One region of the Monashia sp. HAY1-5C genome, then DNA from elsewhere that is predicted to be linked to it. Evidence: predicted binding sites of a transcription regulator. Region 1 holds the regulator's gene; each other region holds the start of a gene.
The links. The regulator HrcA, encoded in region 1, represses chaperone genes, less so after heat shock. The targets are predictions, from matches to a motif close to TTNGCACTCGNNNNNNNCGAGTGCNAA.

Region 1 (7,418 bases):
CGAGGGCGGCCGGGCCGGCCGACGACGAGCGCAGGATCGTCGGCCCCAGCCGTACCGGCCTCGCCCCGGCGTCGACCAGCGCGTCCAGCTCGCGGCCGGTGATGCCGCCCTCGGGGCCCACGACGACGAGCACGTCCCCGCCGTCCGGCAGGTCGACGCACGCGAGCGGTTCGGTGGCGTCCTCGTGGAGCACGAGGACGAGGGCCGACGCCCGGGCCCGCGCGACGAGTCCGGACAGACCGACGTGCCCGGCGGTCACCGGGATGCGGGCGCGCCGGGACTGCTTGGTGGCCCGGGCGACGACCGCGGCCCACTTGGCCTGCGACTTGGCGGCGCGGTCCCCGCGCCAGACGACGACCGACCGTTCGGCCTGCCACGGCACCACCTCGTCGACGCCGAGCTCGGTGGCCGCCTCGATCGCCTGCTCGTCGCGGTCCCCCTTGGCGAGCGCCTGGACGAGGACCAGGCGCGGGTCCGGCGCGGGCTCGTCGACGACCTCGACGACGGTGCCGGCCACCTCCGACCGGTCGACGTGCGTCACCTCGAGCAGGGCGCGCCGGCCGCGGCCGTCGGCGACGTAGCACCGCTCCCCCGCCCGGAGGCGCACGACGGTCGCCGCGTGCCGGCCCTCGTCGCCGGTGAGGACGAGCGTCGAGCCGGCCGCGGCACGGGCCACCGCGTCGGGGTCGCCGAGGAAGAGCTGGTGCGTCACTGCGCCATCCTGCCGCAGCAGGACGGGGCCGCGCCTCCGGTCACTTCTCCTTGAACGCGTCGCGCAGCTTGCCGAAGAGGCCCTTGTTGACGGGCGCGAGCCGGCCCTCGGGGCGCTCCTCGCCGCGGAGTGCGGCGAACTGCCGCAGGAGGTCCTGCTGCTCCTCGGTCAGCTTCGTCGGGGTCTGGACCGTGGCGTGGACGAGCAGGTCGCCGCGTCCGCCGTGGCGCAGGTGGGTGACGCCGAGGCCGCGGAGGGTGAGGACGTCACCGCTCTGGGTGCCGGCCTTGATCTCGAGGTCCTGCATGCCGTCGAAGGTCGACAGCTTGATCGTCGTCCCGAGCGCCGCCGCCGCCATGGGCAGCTCGACGCTGCAGTGCAGGTCGTCCCCGCGCCGGGTGTACGCGTCGTGGTTGAGCACGCGGACCTCGACGTAGAGGTCGGCGCGGGGGCCGTTGCCGGGGCCGACCTCGCCCTCGCCGGTCAGCTGGATGCGCGTGCCGGTGTCGACGCCGGCCGGCACCTTGAGCTTGAGCGTGCGACGGGTGCGGACCCGGCCGTCGCCGGAGCAGTCGTGGCACGGGTCGGTCAGGGTCGAGCCGAAGCCCTGGCAGTTGACGCAGGGGCGCGAGGTCATGACCTGGCCGAGGAAGCTGCGCTGCACCTGCTGGATCTCGCCGGCACCGTGGCAGATCGGGCAGGACTGCCGGCCGGTCCCCGGCTCGGCGCCGTCACCACCGCAGCGGCTGCAGCCGACCGCGGTGTCGAGGGCGAGCTCCTCCTCGGACCCGAAGACGGCCTTGGCGAGGTCGATGTCGAGGCGTACGAGGGCGTCCTGCCCGCGCTGGACCCGCGGACGGGGACCGCGGGCACCGGTCGCACCGGCGCCGAAGAACGCGTCCATGACGTCGCTGAAGGAGAACCCCGCCCCGGCGCCGTAGCCGGCGCCCCCACCGGTGGCGAAGGGGTCCGAGCCCATGTCGAACTGGCGGCGCTTCTGCGGGTCGGACAGGACGTCGTAGGCCTGCGAGACCCGTTTGAACTCCTCCTCGGCCTCCGGCCCGGGGTTGACGTCGGGGTGCAGCCGGCGCGCGAGCCTGCGGTACGCCTTCTTGATCTCCTCCTGGCTCGCGTCGCGGGAGACGTCGAGGACGGCGTAGTAGTCGTTCAAGCGGGTGTTCCTTCGGTTCCGTGGGTGCGGTCGTCGGGTCGTGGGGTGGCGTGGGGTGTGGGGTCGCTCGGGCTCGGGTCAGGGTCGGTCGTGGTCGGGTCAGGTGGAGCGGTTGTCGTCGAGGATCTCGGACACGTAGCGCGCCACGGCCCGCACGGACGCCATGGTGGTCGGGTAGTCCATCCGGGTGGGGCCGAGGACGCCGAGGCTCGCGATGCGCTCGGTGCCCGACCCGTACCCCATCGAGACCAGCGAGGTGGTCTGGAGGCCGGAGACCGGGTTCTCCGAGCCGATCCGGACCGACACGAGCTCGGGGTCGTCGCCGAGCTGGCCGAGCAGGCGCAGCAGGGTCACGTGCTCCTCGAGGGCCTCGAGGATCGGGCCGATGGTGCGGGCGAAGTCCGAGCCCGCGCGCGCGAGGTTGGCCTGGCCGGCGAGGACGACGCGCTCCTCGCGCTCCTCGGCGAGCAGGTCGGTCAGGGCGGACACGACCGCTTCGGTCGCCTCGCGGTCGGTGTCCGCGGCCTCCTCGACGAGCCGGCGCAGCTGCGTCGCGGCGACGGTGAACGGCACACCGGCGGACACCTCGTTGATGCGCGTGCGCAGGGCCGCCACGAAGACCTCGCCGTCGGCGTCCGCCAGCGGGCGACCGGCGTCGACGACGCGCTGCTCGACGCGTCCGGTGTTGACGATGAGCACGGCCATGACGTGCGTCGCACCGACGGGCACGAGCTCGACGTGGCGCACCGTCGAGCGCGTCAGCGACGGGTACTGCATGACGGCGACCTGGCGGGTCAGGCCGGCGAGGAGGCGGACGGTGCGGTCGACGACGTCGTCGAGGTCCACGGCGCCCTCGAGGAACTGCGTGATGGCGCGCCGCTCGCCCGCGCCGAGGGGCTTGATAGCGCTGAGCCGGTCGACGAACAGGCGGTAGCCGGCGTCGGTGGGCACGCGTCCGGCCGATGTGTGCGGCGCGTGGATCAGGCCCTCCTCCTCGAGCTGGGCCATGTCGTTGCGCACGGTGGCGGCGCTGACGCCGAGGTGGTGCCGGTCGACGAGCGCCTTGCTGCCGACGGGCTCGGACGTCTGGACGTAGTCCTGGACGATGGCGCGCAGCACCATGAGCTTGCGCTCCTCGCTCATCCGACCTCCTCGCGTCTCGGTGGTCTCGTCGGTCTCGTCCGGTCTCGTCCCGTCGCGTCCGCCTCGTCAGCAGGCCCCGGCGATGAGCCCTCGGACCCTTGGCACTCTCGGCGAACGAGTGCCAATTCTACGTCGAGTCGGACCAACCGCCGAACCTCCGTCCCACCGTATGCCGCCCGGAGCGGCGCGCCGGGCGGCATCCGGCGGCCGGAGGGCCTAGCCTCGGACGCCGTGTGCCCCCTCCCCCCGATCGACCGATACGGCTCCGACGTCCTCGGCGGCGACTGGCGTGCTCCCCGCGGTGGTCGCTCGACGCCGATGCCCGCCGAACCGGATCTCGTCGTCGAGGAGGTGGAGACCGGCTGGGTGGGCGCCGTCGTCCGCGTCGAGAAGGCGGGCGGCATGCACGTCGTGCACCTCGAGGACCGGCGCGGCCGGACCAAGGGCTTCCCGCTCGGTCCGGGGTTCCTCGTCGACGGACGCCCGGTCACGTTGACGCCCCCGACGGCCGCCGCGACGGCCGCCCTCGCCGACGCCCGCCGCGCCACCGCGCGCACCGCGAGCGGGTCGGTGGCCGTGCAGGGCGCGCGCGCCCGGGTCGCGAGCGGGTCGCGGATCTACGTGGAGGGGCGCCACGACGCCGAGCTCGTGGAGAAGGTGTGGGGTGACGACCTGCGGGTCGAGGGCGTGGTCGTGGAGCTCATGGACGGGGTGGACGACCTCGCCGCGATCATCGCCGAGTTCCGGCCCGGGCCCGGGCGACGGCTCGGGGTGCTCGTCGACCACCTCGTGCCGGGCACCAAGGAGGCGCGCATCGTCGAGCAGGCCCGGTCGCTACCGGGGCTGTCCGGGCACGTCAAGGTCCTCGGCCACCCGTACGTCGACGTGTGGCAGTCGGTGCGGCCGGAACGGCTCGGCTGGCAGCAGTGGCCGGTCATCCCGCGGGGCACGTCGTGGAAGCACGGCATCTGTGCCGAGCTGGGCTGGGCCCACTCGACGCAGGCCGACATCGCCAACGCCTGGAAACGCATCCTCGGCACGGTACGCAGCTACGCCGACCTCGAGCCGGCGCTGCTCGCCAGCGTGGAGGAGCTCATCGACTTCGTCACGGAACCCGGCGCCTGACGCGGCCGCGCCGGCTCCCGGGCCCCCGCGTCACCAGCGCAGGTAACCCTGGACGTCGACCTTGAGGTAGGCGGCCGCGGAGGTCTTGACCCGCACCGAGCCGTCGAGTCCGACCGGCACGAGGACGGTGTTGGTCACGGTCCGGCCCGACGCGAACTTGACCGTCGCATAGGGCGTCTCGGCCGAGCCGCTCGGATAGGCGGTGACGTACCCGGCCGCGGTCGGTGACGCGACGGTGACGGTCAGGAGCGCCGCCCGGACGCCGGAGGCGGGGACGCCGGCCTTGCCGACGACGGGTACGAGGGGTGCCTGCCCTGCCGCGACCCGTCCGACGGGGTAGCCGAGGCCGGTCTGGCTGTCCAGGATGCGCGTCGGCCCGAGCGCCACCTGGTCGGCCCCGGTCGGCAGCCAGCCCACGACGTCGACGAGGACGTCGGTCTGGGCGGTGGAGTGGATCGTCACCGCACCGTTGGTGCCGAGGCGTGCCTCGACGAGACCCGTGGCGGCGCCGGCGGCCTCGTACCGCAGCTGGGGCGCGGCAGGGCGCGTCGTGCCGGCGGGCCACGTGGTGAGCCATCCGGCGGTCGTCGGGGTCGCGGCGGACACGTCGAGCAGCACCGCGGCGGCCCCGGTCGCCGGGATCCCGGCCTTGCCCGCGAGCGGCAGCGTCAGCGTGCCGCCGGCGGCCAGCCGGGCCTTGGGGGCGCCGAGGCCGGTGCGGGTGTCGAGGACCCGCGTCGGGGCGCCTCCGGAGACGTAGCCCCCCGTGGGCGACCACCCGACGAGGTCGGCCGACAGGTCCGTGGTCGCCGACGTGTAGAGCCGGACACGGCCGTCGGTGCCGACCTTGCTCAGCACGAGGGTGGTCGTCACCCCTCCTGCGGCGTACGAGACCGCCCGGGAGCCGGGCTGGGTCGTGCCGTCGGCGTGCGCCGTGAGGTAGCCGGCGGCGCCCGGGGCGGTGGTGTTGACGTTGAGCAGGACGGCGTCGACGCCGGTCGCGGGGACGCCCGCACGGCCGGTGACCTGGACCGTGACCGCCTTGCCCGCCTGCACCTTGGCCACGGGAGCGCCGACCCCGGTGCGGGTGTCGAGCAGCCTGGCCGGCGCGGAGACCTGCCAGGCACGGGTGTCGGTGGCCACCGTGGGACCCTGGTCCTTGAGGTGGATGAAGCCCTTGGGCCATCGTCCACCGGTGAGCGTCATCCGGCGCCAGCGGAAGTCCCCGCCCCAGTTGTCCTCGGAGACGATGATGTCCGAGGCCGACAGGACCTGCTCGACGTAGGCGACGTGGCCGGTCGAGGAGTACGACGTGTCCCACCACGCGACCGACCCGACGGCCGGGCTCGTGTTCGTCTGCGCGGGGAACGAGGGGCCCCAGTTCGAGGCGTTACCGCTCAGGCTCGCCGGCTTCGTGTTCGGCAACCCGTTCTGCACGAGCCGGTAGGCGACGTAGTTGGTGCAGTTGTGGCCGGTGGACTGGCGCCACCAGCTCGTCGCGGCGTTCTCCTTGTAGCCGGCGTTCGGGTACCCGGCGGCCGCGCAGGGGTCGTAGCCCGTGCAGAGGACGATCCACTCGGCCGAGCGGGCCGGGGCCGCCAGCCCGACGCTCGTCAGGGTCGTCGCGAGCGCCGCGACGAGGACGGCCACGCGTCGACGCCACGGGCGCAGGGGTCGTGTCGTCGCCGCCACCGGGTCTCCCGTCCTCGCCGTCATGCTCCACGCAATCTAGGACACAGGACTCACCGCGTCTCACAAATCCCAGAATTCCCACGCGACACGCGGGCCGGAATGCACGCGTTCCGGACCGTCGCGTGCTAGACGGCGGCCGACGTCAGGGCCGGCGGTGGCGGCGCCCCCGCGCGACGACACGGTCGATGACGCGCTGCTTGAACGGCGTGAAAGGTGGGCGGACGACGGCGGTCGTGTCGGGCGTCGTCGGGGTCTCGAGCACGGCCTTGGCATGCGAGAAGAGCTCGACGGACCGCTCACCGTGGTACGCGCCGTTGCCGCTCGCGCCGACCCCGCCGAAGGGCAGCCCGTGGACCGCCATGTGCGCGAGCGGCAGGTTGACACCGAGGGCGCCGGACGACGTCTCGCGCACGAAGCGTCGGCGCACGTCCGCGTCGGCGGTGAAGACGTAGAGCGCGAGCGGCTTGTCGCGCTCGGTGATCACCTCGATCGCCTCGTCGAGGCCCGAGACCTCGACGAGGGGCAGCACCGGCCCGAAGATCTCCTCCTGCATGACCGGGTCGTCGAGGCAGACGCCGTCGAGGACCGTCGGGGCCAGGTAGCGGCTGCCGGCGTCGGACTCCCCGCCCAGGACGACCCGCTCGGTGTCGACCAGCGCGTGGAGCCGCGCGAAGTGCCGGTCGTCGACGATGCGGCCGTACTCCGCGGACCTCGCTGGGTCGGTCCCGAAGGACTCCCGGAGCGCGTCGGCGAGCCTGGGCACGAGCGCGTCGAGCGTGGCCCGGGTGCCGAGGACGTAGTCCGGGGCGACGCACGTCTGCCCCGCGTTCGTGAACTTCCCCCAGACGATGCGTCGGGCCGCGACGAGCAGGTCGGCGTCCTCGTGGACGTAGGTCGGCGACTTGCCGCCGAGCTCGAGCGTCACCGGTGTGAGGTGCCGGGCCGCCGCCTCGAGGACGATGCGGCCGACGGAGCCGTTGCCGGTGTAGAAGATGTGGTCGAAGCGCTCGGCCAGCAGGGCGGTCGTCTCCGGGACCCCGCCCTCGACGACGTGCACGGCCGACGCGTCGAGGTGGCGGGGCAGCAGCCGGGCGAGCACCCGCGAGGTGGCCGGCGCCACCTCGCTCGGCTTGAGCACGGCCGCGTTCCCCGCCGCGAGCACACCGACGAGCGGGGCGAGCAGCAGCTGCACCGGGTAGTTCCAGGGCGCGATGACGAGGACGACGCCGAGCGGCTCTCGCACGACCCGGGCGCGGCCGGGCATGACCGAGAGCGGCACGGGCACGCGGCGCGGCCGCAGCCACGAGCGCAGGTGCCGCAACGTGTGGTCGATCTCCTCGACGACGAACCCGAGCTCGGTGACCCAGGCCTCCGTCGGGTTCTTGGCCAGGTCCTGGCGTAGGGCGTCCGCGAGCTCGTCCTCGTGGTCCACGATCATCGCCCGTAGGGCCCGCAGCTGCTCGACCCGCCAGGCGTACGGCTTGGTCCGACCGCTGCGGAAGGCCGCCCGGGCCGATGCGACGACCCCGCGCACGTCCGCTCCCCCGGCCGGGGCGCCGGGGTCGGACGGGGCGC
Region 2 (7,418 bases), on a different contig from region 1:
ACCACCTCGCCGTCGACAAGGTCCTGAGCTACGCGCGGGAGCGCCTCCTCATGGACCCCATCCCGTTGGACGGGGCCCAGACCGAGGAGTACCTCCAGGCGGCCGTCGGTCAGACGATCACCCCTGCCGGCCTCGGACCGACGCGCGCGATGGAGCTGTTCGAGCACACGCTCGCACCGGCCTGCCTGTCCACCGACCACCCGCGCTACCTGTCCTTCATCCCGTGCGCCCCGACGCGGGAGGCGGCGGCTTTCGACGTCGTCGTCGGCGCGTCCTCGATCTACGGCGGCTCGTGGATGGAGGGCGCCGGGGCGATCTATGCCGAGAACCAGGCGCTGCGCTGGATCGCCGACCTCGCTGGCCTGCCCGAGTCGGCCGGTGGCGTGTTCGTCCCCGGGGGCACGGTCGGCAACCTGTCCGCCCTCGTCGTGGCCCGTCACACGGCCCGGGCCCGCGCGACCGAGGCCGGCACGGGCGCGCGTCCGTACCGCATCGCCGCGACCGACAACGCCCACTCGTCGGTCGTCTCGATGGCCGCCGTCATGGACGCCGAGGTCGTGGGCGTGCCCGTCGACGAGAAGCTGCGCCTCACCGGACCCGAGCTGCGACGCGTCCTCGAGGAGCACGGGCCCGACACGTTCTTCGCCGTCGTCGCGACGTCCGGGACGACGAACTTCGGCGTCGTCGACGACCTCGCGGCGGTCGCCGAAGTGTGCCAGGAGTACGGCATCTGGCTGCACGTCGACGGTGCCTACGGCGGTGCGGGCCTCGCGGCGCCTTCGGTGCGCCACCTCTTCGCGGGCATCGAGCACGCCGACTCCTTCATCGTCGACCCGCACAAGTGGCTCTTCGCGCCGTTCGACTGCTGCGCTCTGCTCTACCGCGACCCGACGCTGGCCCGCATCGCGCACACCCAGGAGGCCGGGTACCTCGACGTGCTGACGTCGGCGCCCGAGTGGAACCCGACCGACTACTCGATCGGCCTGACGCGGCGGGCCAGGGGCCTGCCGTTCTGGTACTCGCTCGCGGTCCACGGCACCGATGCCTACGTCGAGGCGATCGAGAGCACGCTCGAGGTGACCCGCTTCGCCGCCGAGGAGGTCGGGCGGCGGCCCTACCTGGAGGTCGTCCGCGAGCCCGACCTGTCGGTCGTGGTGTTCCGACGCCGCGGCTGGGGCCCCCAGGACTACGCGGCGTGGACCGACCGGCTGCTCGCCCAGGAGTTCGCCTTCGTCGTGCCGACGACGTTCCGCGGCGAGACGCTGACGCGCTTCGCCATCGTCAACCCGCACACGACCAAGGAGGACGTCTCGGCGATCCTCGATACGATGTCCTGACGCCCGAGGGCCGGACGCGCGGCCCTGTGACCGATGGGGTCGCTGGGGCCGCTGGGGCTGGTGTGGCCGCCGTGACGATGGGTCCGTCGAAGCCGCGGCCGGAACGCGACGACACCCCGGCGAGCCGCCACGCGGCTGAATGACACCCTTGTCATTTGCGTCTAGGGTTGGCCCCGGAGCCAACGCAGCAGCACTCGTGCTGCTCGACGTCACCGGGGGTGGTCGGCACCGGCGCGGCGCAGCCCGCGTCGGCGGTCGGCCCACAGCGGGACCAGCACGACAGCACGACAGCGACCGAGCAATCGACGCGACGAGACGGGGACATGAGCACAGAACACGCCACGGCGCAGCCGCACCGCCACGACTCCGGGGGCGGCCTGAGCGACCGCGATCTCGAGATCCTGGCCTTCGAGCGCCAGTGGTGGAAGTACGCGGGCTCCAAGGAGCAGGCCATCAAGGAGCTGTTCAACATGAGCTCAACGCGCTACTACCAGGTGCTCAACGCCCTGCTCGACGACCCCCAGGCCCTCGAGGCCGACCCGATGCTCATCAAGCGCCTGCGCCGGATGCGCGCGAGCCGCCAGCGCGCCCGCACGAGCCGGCGCCTCGGCATCAACGTCTGACCCTCCCGCCGCGCCGCCCTCGTGCCGGCGCCGCGCGCACCACCCGACGTCTCGGCCTGCGCCTCGTCCGCGTGGTTCACTTCCCCCATGGCCGAGGTGACGATCCGCCGCGCCGGGGCCGACGACGCCTTCATCGTCGCCGCGCTGCACCTGCAGTTCGCCCGCGAGCTCGGCATGCCCTCGGAGCAGGGCTACCTCGACCGCTTCGTCGACGCGTGGCTGCAGGAGCGGCCGGACCGCCCGACGTGGATCGCCGAGAGCCGGGGGGAGCACGCCGGGATCCTCGAGACGCGCCGCATCCGGGCCCTGCCGTGGCCGGGCCGGCGTGACGTCAGCTGGCTGCACGTCGGCGGCCTCTTCGTCGCCCCGAGCTGCCGCGACCGCGGGGTGGGCAGGGCCCTGACCGAGGCGATGATCGAGTGGTCCCGCTCGACCGACGTCAAGTGGATCCGGCTCAACGCGCCCGACGCCCGGGCCCAGGAGTTCTACGAACGGCTCGGCTTCACCTCGCCCGGCACGCTCATGGAGTTCGATCTGAGGGACCCGTCATGACGCGCCCCGGCCCCACCAACTCCATCGTCGACGTCGCCGGGTTGCGCGTCGGGCACGCGACGCGCGACGAGGCCGGCTGGCTCACCGGGAGCACGGTCGTGCTGACCCCGCCCGGCGGTGCGGTCGCGGGGGTCGACGTGCGCGGCGGCGGCCCCGGCACCCGCGAGACCGACCTGCTCGACCCCCGCAACCTCGTCGATCGTGTCGACGCCGTCGTCCTCGGCGGTGGTTCGGCCATGGGTCTCGCGGCCGTCGACGGCGTGGCTCGGTGCCTGCTCGCCGACGGCCGGGGCTGGCCCATGGGGGAGCGGCGCGTCGTGCCGATCGTGCCGGGCGCGATCCTCTTCGACCTCGGCCGCGGCGGCACGTGGGAGCACCACCCCGGTGCCGACGAGGGCCGCGCCGCGTACGAGGCCGCGCGGCAGGCGTCCGTCGGCGAGGCGCCGGCGGCAGGCTGCGTCGGCGCGGGCACCGGTGCCAAGGCGGGTGGCCTCAAGGGCGGGATCGCCTCGGCCAGCGTCGTGCTCGAGTCGGGGGTGACCGTCGCGGCGCTCGTCGCAGTCAACGCGGTCGGCTCGGCCGTCGACCCCGACACCGGCGCCATTCACGGCGTCCGGTACGGCCTGGGCGACGAGTTCGCCGGCATCGGCGTGCCCTCCGCCACGGAGGTCGCCGCCGCCCGCGAGCGGGGTGAGGCGCTCGCGGCAGCCGGGGTCGCCATGCCGGGCCTCGCGACGACCATCGGCGTCATCGCCACCGACGCGACGCTGACGAAGGCCCAGTGCGCCAAGCTCGCCGGCATCGGGCACGACGGCTTCGCCCGCGCCATCAAGCCGGTGCACACGCTCTTCGACGGCGACACGCTCTTCGCCCTCGCGACCGGCGCCGGCCCGGCGCCGGACCCGCTCGCCCTGACGGTGCTCATGGAGGCCGGTGCCGACGCCGTCGCCCGGGCCATCGCCCACGCGCTGCTCGCCGCGACGTCCGTCGACCGCACGGCCGAGGGCGGGGTGGCGCTGCGCTCCTGGCGCGACGCGTTCCCCTCCGCGGTCAGGGCCTGAACCCTCCGGGTCCCGACCAGTCCGCGCATCCGCTGGGCGCTCGGATGCGGCTCAGGGCAGCAGGTCCAGGTGCGCGTAGCCCCGCCGGAAGGCCTCGGCGAGCCCGGCCACCGGGTACGGCAGCCGCCGGTCCGGCTCTCGCACCGCGTCCTCGACGTCGACACCGGCGCTTCGGCGCTCGCGGATGACCGCGGCCACCGCGGCGACCTCGTCGCGTTGCCGCGCGACGAACCCCACGTCGACGGGCCGGCCGTGGCCGGGCACGACCACGGTTCGGTCCGAGGTCTCGACGAGGTGGGCTGCCAGGGTGTCGGCCCACTCCAGCGGCCACGAGTCGTCGCCGAAGGACGGGTGGGCGCTCTCCTCGACGAGGTCGCCCAGGAACAGGGCGTCGGTGTCGGGGACCGCGACAGCGACGTCGCCGTCGGTGTGGCCGCGTCCGTGCCAGGCCATCGTCACCACGCGGTCGCCGAGGTCGACGGTCGCGTGCGAGCCGAACGTCCGGTCCGGACGCCGGACCCGCGTGGCGAGGACGTCGACGACGTCCTCGGCCGTGTAGCCGGCCTCCGGGGCGTCGCCGGGGTCGGCCCGGAAGAGGGCCCTGATCCGATCGGCGTGGTCCTCGATGGTGCGGCCGACGTTGTCGTGGGCATGGACCGTCGCGTCGTCGAAGGCGATGTTGCCGAACGTGTGGTCGAAGTGGACGTGCGTGTTGACGACGTGGGTGACGACGATGTCGCGGCCGAGCCGGCGCACGTCGTCGAGGACCCGGCGGCCCTGCGTGCCGCTGCCCCGCGTGTCGACGACGACCGCGCCGTCCCGCCCGAGGACGAGGCCGACGTTGACGTCCCACTCGGGGTAGCGGGCGACGAGGACCCGGTCGGCGACCTCGATGAAACCGGTGGCTCGCCCCGGCGTGGTCCGCGTCGCGTCCTCCATGCGCGCCACGGTAGTGGTCCCGGTCCCGGGAGGCGTCCCGAGCCCGATTCGTCTAGTTTGGGGGGTCATGTCCTTCGACTCCGGGGCCCGCCCTCCACGCGCGAACCGTCGTCCCGTGCTCCTGCTGTCCGCCCTCGCGGCCATCGTCCTCGCCGGTGTCGGCGGGGTGACCTTCTTCTCCGGCGACAGCTGGCGTGACGAGGCCATGTCGTCCGGCGTGTTCCCGACCCTGCCCGGCGACGAGTTCTCCACGCCGCCGACCGACGAGCCGTGGTGGACCACGGCCGGCGACCCGCCGACGTCCGGCGGCCCCACGTCAGGGGTGGCGACCGCGACCGTGCTGCCGGTGACGGCGTCGCCGCCGTCCGCGACCTCCACGACGAGCGCCGTGCCGACGAGCACCGCACCGGAGCCCGGCCCGTCGGCGACGCGCGCACCCTCCACACCACCCTCGACCGGCACGCCGTCCCCCTCCTCGACGAGCGACCCGAGGCCCGGCCCCCGGCCGACGAAGACGACTCCGCCCTCCCCGACGCCGACCTCCTCGCCGACCTCGAGCGGCTCTGGCTGCTGGCTGCTCGTCATCTGCTGACGCGTCGCCGCGGCATGGGAGCCTGATCGCATGGACTGCGTCTTCTGCTCCATCGTCGCGGGTGACGTACCGGCCGACGTCGTGCTCGACGAGCCCGACCTGCTCGGCTTCCTCGACCGGCGACCGGTGTTCAAGGGACACGTGCTCCTCGTGCCACGCCGCCACGTCGACACCCTCCTCGACCTGCCGCAGCCGCTGCACGCGCCGTTGCTCGGGGCGGCGCAGCGGCTCGCCGGTGCCGTCGTCGAGGGGCTCGGCGCCCAGGGCAGCTTCGTGGCGATGAACAACGTCGTCAGCCAGTCGGTGCCGCACCTGCACGTGCACGTCGTGCCCCGGACCAAGGGCGACGGCCTGCGGGGCTTCTTCTGGCCGCGCACGACGTACGCGTCCGACGCCGAGTCGGCCGCCTATGCCGCCCGCCTCGCGGGAGCGTTGGCGCCGCCGGTGGCGCGCGCCGACGCCTGAGGCGCGCGTGATCACCGCGACGGCTCATCGGCGAACGGGTCGGCATCGTGGCCTGCTGTTTGCACTCTCCGGGTGAGAGTGCCAATAATGGCGTTAGCACTCTCCAGGTGGGAGTGACAGAACTGGGCCGCACGCCGAGGGCTCGGTCCCGCAGCGACGTGAGCTGCCGGGTCCGGTCCCATCCGTCGCGGGCGTCGTGCGGGCCGCCACCAACGATTCGCGTGGGAGGAACCACCCGAATGGCCAAGACCATTGCGTTTGACGAAGAGGCGCGTCGCGGCCTCGAGCGCGGCATGAACACCCTTGCCGACGCCGTCCGCGTCACGCTCGGCCCCAAGGGCCGCAACGTCGTCCTGGAGAAGAAGTGGGGCGCCCCCACGATCACCAACGACGGTGTCTCGATCGCCAAGGAGATCGAGCTCGACGACCCGTACGAGAAGATCGGTGCGGAGCTCGTCAAGGAGGTCGCCAAGAAGACCGACGACGTCGCCGGTGACGGCACGACGACGGCCACCGTCCTCGCCCAGGCCATGGTGAAGGAGGGCCTGCGCAACGTTGCCGCGGGCGCCAACCCGATGGCCCTCAAGCGCGGCATCGAGAAGGCCGTCGAGGCCGTCTCCGCGTCGCTGCTCGAGTCCGCCAAGGAGGTCGAGACCAAGGAGCAGATCGCCTCCACCGCCAGCATCTCGGCGGCCGACGAGGAGATCGGCGGCCTCATCGCCGAGGCGATGGACAAGGTCGGCAAGGAAGGCGTCATCACCGTCGAGGACTCCAACACCATGGGCCTCGAGCTGGAGATGACCGAGGGCATGCGCTTCGACAAGGGCTACATCTCGGCGTACTTCGTCACCGACACCGAGCGCATGGAGGCCGTCCTCGACGACGCCTACGTGCTCGTGGCCAACAGCAAGATCGGCAGCATCAAGGACCTCATCCCGCTGCTCGAGAAGGTCATGCAGTCCGGCAAGCCGCTGCTCATCATCGCCGAGGACATCGAGGGCGAGGCCCTGGCGACCCTCGTCGTCAACAAGATCAAGGGCACGTTCAAGTCCGTCGCCGTCAAGGCCCCGGGCTTCGGCGACCGCCGCAAGGCGATGCTCACCGACATCGCGATCCTCACCGGTGGCCAGGTCATCTCCGAGGAGGTCGGTCTCAAGCTCGAGAACGCCACCCTCGACCTGCTCGGCAAGGCGCGCAAGGTCGTCGTCACCAAGGACGAGACGACCATCGTCGAGGACGCCGAGGACCGCACGCAGATCGAGGGCCGCATCGCCCAGATCAAGGCCGAGATCGAGAAGTCGGACTCCGACTACGACCGCGAGAAGCTCCAGGAGCGCCTCGCCAAGCTCGCCGGCGGCGTCGCCGTCATCAAGGCGGGCGCGGCCACCGAGGTCGAGCTCAAGGAGCGCAAGCACCGCATCGAGGACGCCGTCCGCAACGCGAAGGCCGCCGTCGAGGAGGGCATCGTCGCCGGTGGTGGCGTCGCCCTCATCCAGGCCGCCAAGGCGCTCGACGCCCTCTCGCTCGAGGGTGACGAGGCCACCGGCGCGAACATCGTGCGCGTCGCGACCGAGGCCCCGCTCAAGCAGATCGCGATCAACGCCGGCCTCGAGGGCGGCGTCGTCGCAGAGAAGGTGCGCGGTCTCGCCCCCGGCCACGGCCTCAACGCCGCCACGGGCGCCTACGAGGACCTCCTCGAGGCGGGCATCATCGACCCGGTCAAGGTGACGCGTTCCGCGCTGCAGAACGCGGCGTCGATCGCGGCGCTGTTCCTCACGACCGAGGCCGTCATCGCCGACAAGCCGGAGAAGGCCGCTGCGGTCCCCGGCGGCGGTGACATGGACGGCAT
Region 3 (7,418 bases), on a different contig from region 1:
AGCTGCTCTACGACACGGTGCCGGCGGCGTCCTGACGCGCCCCCACGACAGGCGGCGTGCCGGGGCCGGCAGGACCACCGGACACACAGAACCACCGGACCTACCGGAACGCGGAGAGGGCCGCTCCCCCAGGGGAGCGGCCCTCTCTCTGTGCGTGTGAGGTCAGTGACCGTGGCCGTGGCCGTGGCCGCCGACGCCCTCCGGCTCCTCCTCGGGCTTCTCGACGACGAGCGTGTCGGTCGTCAGGATCATCGAGGCGATCGACGCGGCGTTGCGCAGCGCGGAACGCGTCACCTTGACCGGGTCGATGACGCCGGCGCCGATGAGGTCGCCGTACTCGCCGGTCGCGGCGTTGAGGCCCTGACCGATCGCCATCTCGGCCACCTTGGAGGTGACGACGTAGCCCTGCAGGCCGGCGTTCTCGGCGATCCAGCGCAGCGGCTCCTGCACCGCCTTCTTGACGATCGCGGCACCGGTGGCCTCGTCGCCGGACAGGCCGAGCCCGTCGATGACGGTCGAGGCGTGGATGAGGGCGGTGCCGCCACCGGCGACGATGCCCTCCTCGATCGCGGCACGCGTCGCGGAGATCGCGTCCTCGATGCGGTGCTTCTTCTCCTTGAGCTCGACCTCGGTGTGCGCGCCGACCTTGATGACGCAGACGCCACCGGCGAGCTTGGCGAGGCGCTCCTGGAGCTTCTCGCGGTCCCAGTCGGAGTCGGTGCGCTCGATCTCGGCCTTGATCTGGTTGACGCGGCCGACGACCTCGGACTCCTCGCCCGCACCGTCGATGATGGTCGTGTCGTCCTTGGTGATGACGACGCGGCGGGCCTGGCCGAGGACGGTCAGGTCGGCCTGGTCGAGCGAGAGCCCGACCTCGGGGGCGATGACCTGGCCACCGGTGAGCACGGCGATGTCCTGGAGCATCGCCTTGCGGCGGTCGCCGAAGCCGGGAGCCTTGACGGCGGCGACGTTGAACGTGCCGCGGATCTTGTTGACGACGAGCGTCGAGAGGGCCTCGCCCTCGACGTCCTCGGCGATGATGAGCAGCGGCTTGCCGGACTGCACGACCTTCTCGAGGACGGGCAGCACCTCGGCGACCGCGGAGATCTTGCCCTGGTTGATGAGGACGTAGGCGTCCTCGAGGACGGTCTCCATGCGCTCGGCGTCGGTGACGAAGTACGCCGAGAGGTAGCCCTTGTCGAACTGCATGCCCTCGGTGAACTCGAGTTCGGTGGCGGTCGTCGAGGACTCCTCGACGGTGATGACGCCGTCCTTGCCGACCTTGTCGAAGGCCTCGCCGATGAGGCCGCCGAGGGTGGCGTCCTGGGCCGAGAGGGTCGCGACGGAGGCGATCTCGTCCTTGCCGTCGACGTCGCGGGCGTGCTTGAGCAGCTCGTCGTTGACGGCGCTGACGGCCTTGTCCATACCGCGCTTCAGGGCGGCCGGTGCGGCACCGGCGGTGACGTTGCGCAGGCCCTCCTTGACCATGGCCTGGGCGAGGACGGTCGCCGTCGTCGTGCCGTCACCGGCGATGTCGTTGGTCTTGGTCGCGACCTCCTTGGCGAGCTGCGCGCCGAGGTTCTCGTACGCGTCCTCGAGCTCGACCTCGCGGGCGATCGTCACACCGTCGTTGGTGATGGTGGGGGCGCCCCACTTCTTGTCGATGACGACGTTGCGGCCCTTGGGGCCGAGCGTCACCTTGACGGCGTTGGCGAGCGCGTCGACGCCGCGCTCGAGGGACTTACGGGCGGAGTCGTCGAACTCCAGCATCTTGGCCATGGTGTTCCTTCTGGCTCGGGTGTTGCGGTGGCGTTGGTGGGGCCGGGAACCGGACGCACCCCGGGAGTCCCCGGTCGGGGCTCACCGGGGTGCGGTCACGGCTGAGGGTGTCGGGTCAGCCGACGACGGCGAGCACGTCGCGCGCGGAGAGGATGAGGTACTCCTCGCCGCCGTACTTGACCTCGGTGCCGCCGTACTTGCTGTAGATGACCTTGTCGCCGACCTTGACGTCGAGCGGGACGCGCTCGGTGCCGTTGTCGTTGAAGCGGCCGGGGCCGACGGCGAGGACCTCGCCCTCCTGCGGCTTCTCCTTGGCGGTGTCGGGGATGACGAGGCCGGACGCGGTGGTCTGCTCGGCCTCGAGGGACTTGACGACGATGCGGTCCTCGAGCGGCTTGATGGAAACCGACACGGTGGTGACCTTCCCTTCGGGACAGTCGGAGTTGACTTGCGGACTGTGGGCTCTTCGAGGCTGGCCGCCGTCGCGGGGGTCGACCTCCCTCGAGGAGGGCGTTGGCACTTTCAGGCCGAGAGTGCCAGCACGAGCAAATCTAGGTTTGCCGTTAGCACTCGGTCAAGTCGAGTGCCAGAACTCGGGTGTCGTGTCCTCGGCTGGCAGGATGGCGGCATGGACCCGGCGATGGTCGACCGCCTCGCGACCGGCCAGGGTTGGGCCCTGCTCCGGTCGCTGCCGCCGTACGACGAGTCCTCCGCCTTGCACCTGCAGACCCGCCTCCGCGAGGCCGGTTACGACGCCGACCTCGTCGCCGCGGCGCTCAACCAGTCACGGCTGCGGGCCCGGGGCACGGAGAAGTTCGGCGACTTCGCGGCGGGGATGCTCTTCACCGCCGACGGGCTGGAGCAGTCCACCCGCCTCGGCGTCGCGGCCCGGCACGCCCACCGGTACGTCGCGGCGGACCTCGAGGAGGTCTGGGACCTCGGGTGCGGGCTGGGCGCCGACGCGATGGCGTTCGCCAGCCTGGACCTGCGGGTCCGCGGGGTCGAGGCCGACGAGACCACCGCGCGGATCGCCGCGGTCAACCTCCGCCACTGGCCCGCCGCGCGCGTCGAGGTCGGCCGCGCGGAGGACGTCGCCCTGCCCGGCTCCCCCGGCGGCAGGCCCACGGTGGCCGACGCGTCGCGGGTCGGCGTGTGGCTCGACCCGGCCCGACGCGTCACCGGAGTGGCGGACGTCCGCGGCCGGACGCGTCGGGTCTTCTCCCTCGATGCCATCTCGCCCTCGTGGCAGCAGGTGCTCGCCGTGGCCGAGGCGGTCCCGGCCACGGGTGCGAAGCTGTCGCCGGGGTTCCCGCACGGGGCCCTGCCCGTCGGGGCCGAGGCCCAGTGGACCTCCTGGCACGGCGAGGTCCTCGAGTGCGCCGTGTGGTGGGGGCCGCTCGTCCAGCACCCGGGCCGGACCGCGTCGGTGAGCAGCACGACGTCGACCCACGTCGTCACCGAGGCCGACGCGGCGGCCGGGGCGGGCGTCGAGCCCGTCGCCTCGGTGTCGCGCGTGGGAGCCTGGCTCTACGAGCCCGACCGGGCGGTCATCCGCGCCGGCCTGACCGGTGCGCTCGTCGCCGCGACCGACGGGCGGGAGCTCGCGACGGGCGTCGGCTACGTCGGTGCCGACCATGCGGTCGACGTGCCGTGGGCCCGCCGCTTCCGGGTCGACGCCGCGATGCCGCTGTCGACCAAGCACCTCGCACGGTGGCTGCGCGACCAGGGGTTCGACCGGGTCACCGTCAAGAAGCGCGGCGTCACCCTCGACGCGGACCGGCTGCGTCGGCAGCTGAAGATGACGGGGCGCGGCAAGGGCGGCTCCGAGGCGACGCTCGTCGTGACCCGGGTGGCCGGCGGCCAGGTCGCGCTCGTCGTCACCCCCGCCTGACGCCCCGATCCCACGGGCGTCCACGCCCGGTTCGTCCGTGCCTCTGGCGCCTCCTCGTCGGTGGTCTGCCACGGACCAGGAGACCTGACGCCGACGAGGCGCCGGAGTGCGTACGAAGAGGAGACGTCCACGCGCGGCCGGAGGCGTGTCGTTGCAGATCGCGCGGGCGCCGTCCGGTGCGACCGGGGAGGGAGCGCAGGGCCGAGCTCGGCGGTCGACGGACCCGTCGGCGTCAGGTGCCTGCCCGGTACCGGGCGTGAAGGGCGGTCCAGGTGGCGTCCCACTCGGGCAGGTCCTCGCCCGAGAGGTCGGCCGCGAGGCGCCGCACGTAGGTGTCCCAGCCGGCGGCGTACCCCGCGACGCGGGCGGCGTCGAGGCGGGCGTGGCGCAGCACGAGGCGCGCGCCGTCCCCGTCCGGCGTCACCGCGACCGTGACGAGGGTGGCGACCTCGCCGACCGGCCACTCCCAGACCAGGCGCGTCGGGGCCTCGCACGAGACGACGCGGCAGTGCGGGGTGTCGGCGTCGTCGAAGTGGATCGTGAAGAAGCCGCCCTCGCGCAGGTCGCCGCTGACCGGGGCGAACCACCGGGCCAGGCGGGCGGGGTCGGTGCACGCCTGCCACAGGTCGGCGGGCGTCGTCGCGTAGTGCCGGTCGAACACCACGGTCACGGTGTCGCCCGCCTGCTCGATGCGGCCCAGCACGCGGGTCAGCTCGGTCATCACGTCTCCTTCGTCGCTGCCCGCTGCCCGCGGGCCACCTCGGTGTCGAGGGCGTCGAGCCGCTGCCCCCAGAACGCGCGGACGTCGCGGCACCACTGCTCGACCTCGTCGAGCGCACCGGGCACGAGCCGGTAGACGCGCCGCTGGCCGTCCGGCCGCGCCTCGACGACGCCTGCCTCGCGCAGCACCCGCAGGTGCCGTGAGACGCCGGGCCGAGCGACGTCGAACAGCGCCGCCACCTCACCGGCCGTCAGCTCGGCCCGCGCGAGGTTCTCGACGATGGTCCGACGCGTCGGGTCGGTCAGCGCCTCCCACGTCCGGTTCACCCGATGAGCGTAACACTCCGGTTACGTAACCGGAAGGGTACGAAGCGGTCAGAGCGCCCCGTCCGGCTGGGCCCCCGACCACCGCACCGCGTCGGCGCCGGCCCGGTTGGCCGCCTCGAGCGCCGAACGGTCGTCCGCCCCGGCCGCGAGCGCCGCGGCGAGGGCGCCGCAGAACGCGTCGCCCGCCCCGACGGTGTCGACCACCTCCCCGGCCGGCACGGTCAGGCCGTCGACCTGCTCGAGCCCCCACCGGGCTCCCGCCGCGCCGAAGGTGACGAGCAGCGAGCCGGGCACGAGGTCGGAGTCGGCGAGCTGGCGCATCTCCGACTCGTTGACGACGACGGGGTCGCCGACGGCGACCGCATCGGGCAGCACCGGGGCGTACGGGGCGAGGTTGAGCACGACCCGGGCCCCCGCCCGGTGCGCTGCGAGCGCAGCCCGGGCGACGAGGTCGAGAGGTACCTCGAGCGAGCAGAGCAGCACGTCGCCCGGGACCAGCCGCACCGCCTCGAGCGCCGCGTCCGCCACCCGCTCGTTGGCGCCCGGCACGACGACGATCGTGTTCTCGCCGGCCTCGTCGACGGTGATGTACGCGGTGCCGGTCGGCGCGTCGGGCACCCGGGTCACGGCCGGCTCGACACCGGCCGCGGACAGGCGCGCCACGTAGGCCTCGCCGGCCTCGTCGGCCCCGACCGCGCCGACCATGACGACTCGGGCACCCGCCCGTCTGGCCGCGAGGGCCTGGTTGCCGCCCTTGCCCCCGGCGAACCGTCCCGCGGCCTCGCCGAGCAGCGTCTCGCCGGGCAGCGGGTGGCGCTCGACGCGGGTCACGACGTCGACATTGAGCGACCCGAGGACGACCACGCGGCCCGTCACGGCTGCTCCACCTGCTCGGCTGCGAGGAGCGTCTCGACCCAGAGGCGCGCGTAGCGCTCGCCGTCGACCCCGAGCGCCACGTCGACGCGGACGGGTGCCTCGCCGTGGGGGTCGTGCGCGCGGGCATCCTCCCACTCGCGGCGGTCGACGATGGTGCGGCCCCGCGACCAGGTCCCGGCGAGCTCGACCCGCATCGGGAGCGTGCGGGTGCGCAGGGCGCCGCGGTCGATGACGGCGCAGACGGCCCCGGCGTCGCCGATCGTCGAGGCGTCCCCGAGCCGGACGCGCTGGTGCTCCATGAGCCGGCCGCCGAGCTCGGCAGGGCCCCGGCCACCCACGGCGACGAGCCGGGCCGAGTCCGCACGGCCCACGACGGGCGCGTAGAACACGTCGAGGCCGTACATGGTGACGCGGATGCCGAGCTCGGCGGCGGCGTCGAGGACGATCGCGGCGGCCTCCGGGTCGTGGAAGACGTTGAACTCGGCCGAGGCCGTCGCGTTGCCGACGTCGGCCGCGCCGCCCATGAAGACGATCTCGGCGATGCCGCTCACGACGTCGGGGTAGGTGCGCAGCAGCAGCGCGATGTTCGTCAGGGGTGCCAGCGGCACGAGTGTTACCGGACGTCCCTGCGCCGCCGCGTCCCGGCACACGTCGCGCAGCAGCTCGACGCCGTGCCGCGGGTCGGGCCGTGTCGTCGGGGCCGGCCAGCCGAGGTCGGCCATCCCGTCCTCACCGTGCACGTGTCGCGCGTGCAGGGCCGGCTCGAGCAGCGGCCGGTCGGCACCCCTGGCCACCGGCACGTCGGTCCGCCCCGCGGTCTGCAGGACCAGCAGCGTGTTGCGCACGACGTCGTCGACCGGTGCGTTCCCGCCGACGCACGAGACCGCCCGCAGCTCGAGGGCGGGGTGCAGCGCGGCCAGCAGCAGGGCGCAGGCGTCGTCGACGCCCGTGTCGACGTCGAGGACGACCGGCACGGGTGGGATGGGGCTGGTGGTCACGTCGGCACCGTACCGTCCGCGCCGGTGCCGCCCGGCGTCGGCGAGTGGGCGCACACCACGCGGGTCCGGTGGGACGTCGGCGTTAGGGTCGGGTGGTGAACGAGCGCGCGCTCCGACGTCCCCGCCGCGGCCGACCCCGTGGAGGCGGCCGGGCACGGCTCGGCGCCCTCGTGGCGGTGACCGCGGTGGGCCTCCTCGCGGCGTGCTCGTCGACCCCCGGGCCGACCGCCACCTCCTCCCCGGCCGGCACGACGCCGCCAGGCACGACCGCCGGCGCGTCGACGCAGCCACCCACGTCCACCGCTCCGGCCACCTCACCGGCCACGACGTCCCCCACGACTCCCGCCACCCCGACGCCGACGCCGACCCGGTCCTGCGCCGAGCGCATCGTGGACGGGATGAGCGCGACCCAGCGCGCCGGACAGCTCATCATGGTCGGCCTCGACGCCGATGCGGACCGCACGAGCCTCGACGCGCTCGTCCAGGCCCGCCACCTCGGCGGCGTCATCCTCCTCGGCGGGTGGCACACCGGGGCCGCCCACGTCGAGGCCACGACCCGCCACCTCGCCTCGCTCGCCGGACCCGCCACGGCCGGGCTGGGCCTGCTCGTCGCCGCCGACCAGGAGGGCGGCGCCGTGCAGCAGCTGCAGGGCGAGGGCTTCAGCACCATCCCCTCGGCCCTCGACCAGACCCGGGACGGCGCCACGGGCCTCGAGGCCGACGCCGCGCGCTGGGCCCGGCAGCTGGCCGCCGCCGGCGTCAACGTCAACCTCGCCCCGGTCGCCGACACCGTGCCCGACTCGGTCGGCCGCGCCAACCAGCCGATC

Region 2: a site for HrcA is predicted at 5,628-5,654, ahead of groL (chaperonin GroEL). Genes of this name have one in related genera too.
Region 3: a site for HrcA is predicted at 2,343-2,369, ahead of groES (co-chaperone GroES). Genes of this name have one in related genera too.

The regions. Positions count from the first base shown of each region.
Region 1 covers NZ_JBPGXG010000047.1:1,511-8,928, forward strand. The annotation lists gene ACR9ZK_RS09375 (16S rRNA (uracil(1498)-N(3))-methyltransferase) at 1-712, opposite strand, end outside; gene dnaJ (molecular chaperone DnaJ) at 753-1,883, opposite strand; gene hrcA (heat-inducible transcriptional repressor HrcA) at 1,983-3,026, opposite strand; gene ACR9ZK_RS09390 (DUF3097 domain-containing protein) at 3,258-4,151, shown strand; gene ACR9ZK_RS09395 (CHAP domain-containing protein) at 4,182-5,867, opposite strand; gene ACR9ZK_RS09400 (aldehyde dehydrogenase family protein) at 5,986-7,418, opposite strand, start outside.
Region 2 covers NZ_JBPGXG010000014.1:33,321-40,738, forward strand. The annotation lists gene ACR9ZK_RS03880 (pyridoxal phosphate-dependent decarboxylase family protein) at 1-1,337, shown strand, start outside; gene ACR9ZK_RS03885 (DUF3263 domain-containing protein) at 1,661-1,960, shown strand; gene ACR9ZK_RS03890 (N-acetyltransferase family protein) at 2,048-2,512, shown strand; gene ACR9ZK_RS03895 (P1 family peptidase) at 2,509-3,573, shown strand; gene ACR9ZK_RS03900 (MBL fold metallo-hydrolase) at 3,625-5,136, opposite strand; gene ACR9ZK_RS03905 (HIT family protein) at 5,135-5,569, shown strand; gene groL (chaperonin GroEL) at 5,809-7,418, shown strand, end outside.
Region 3 covers NZ_JBPGXG010000053.1:11,818-19,235, reverse strand. The annotation lists gene ACR9ZK_RS10195 (WhiB family transcriptional regulator) at 1-35, shown strand, start outside; gene groL (chaperonin GroEL) at 163-1,779, opposite strand; gene groES (co-chaperone GroES) at 1,895-2,191, opposite strand; gene ACR9ZK_RS10180 (THUMP-like domain-containing protein) at 2,408-3,670, shown strand; gene ACR9ZK_RS10175 (SRPBCC family protein) at 3,903-4,391, opposite strand; gene ACR9ZK_RS10170 (ArsR/SmtB family transcription factor) at 4,391-4,717, opposite strand; gene ACR9ZK_RS10165 (PfkB family carbohydrate kinase) at 4,766-5,593, opposite strand; gene ACR9ZK_RS10160 (nucleoside hydrolase) at 5,590-6,591, opposite strand; gene ACR9ZK_RS10155 (glycoside hydrolase family 3 N-terminal domain-containing protein) at 6,687-7,418, shown strand, end outside.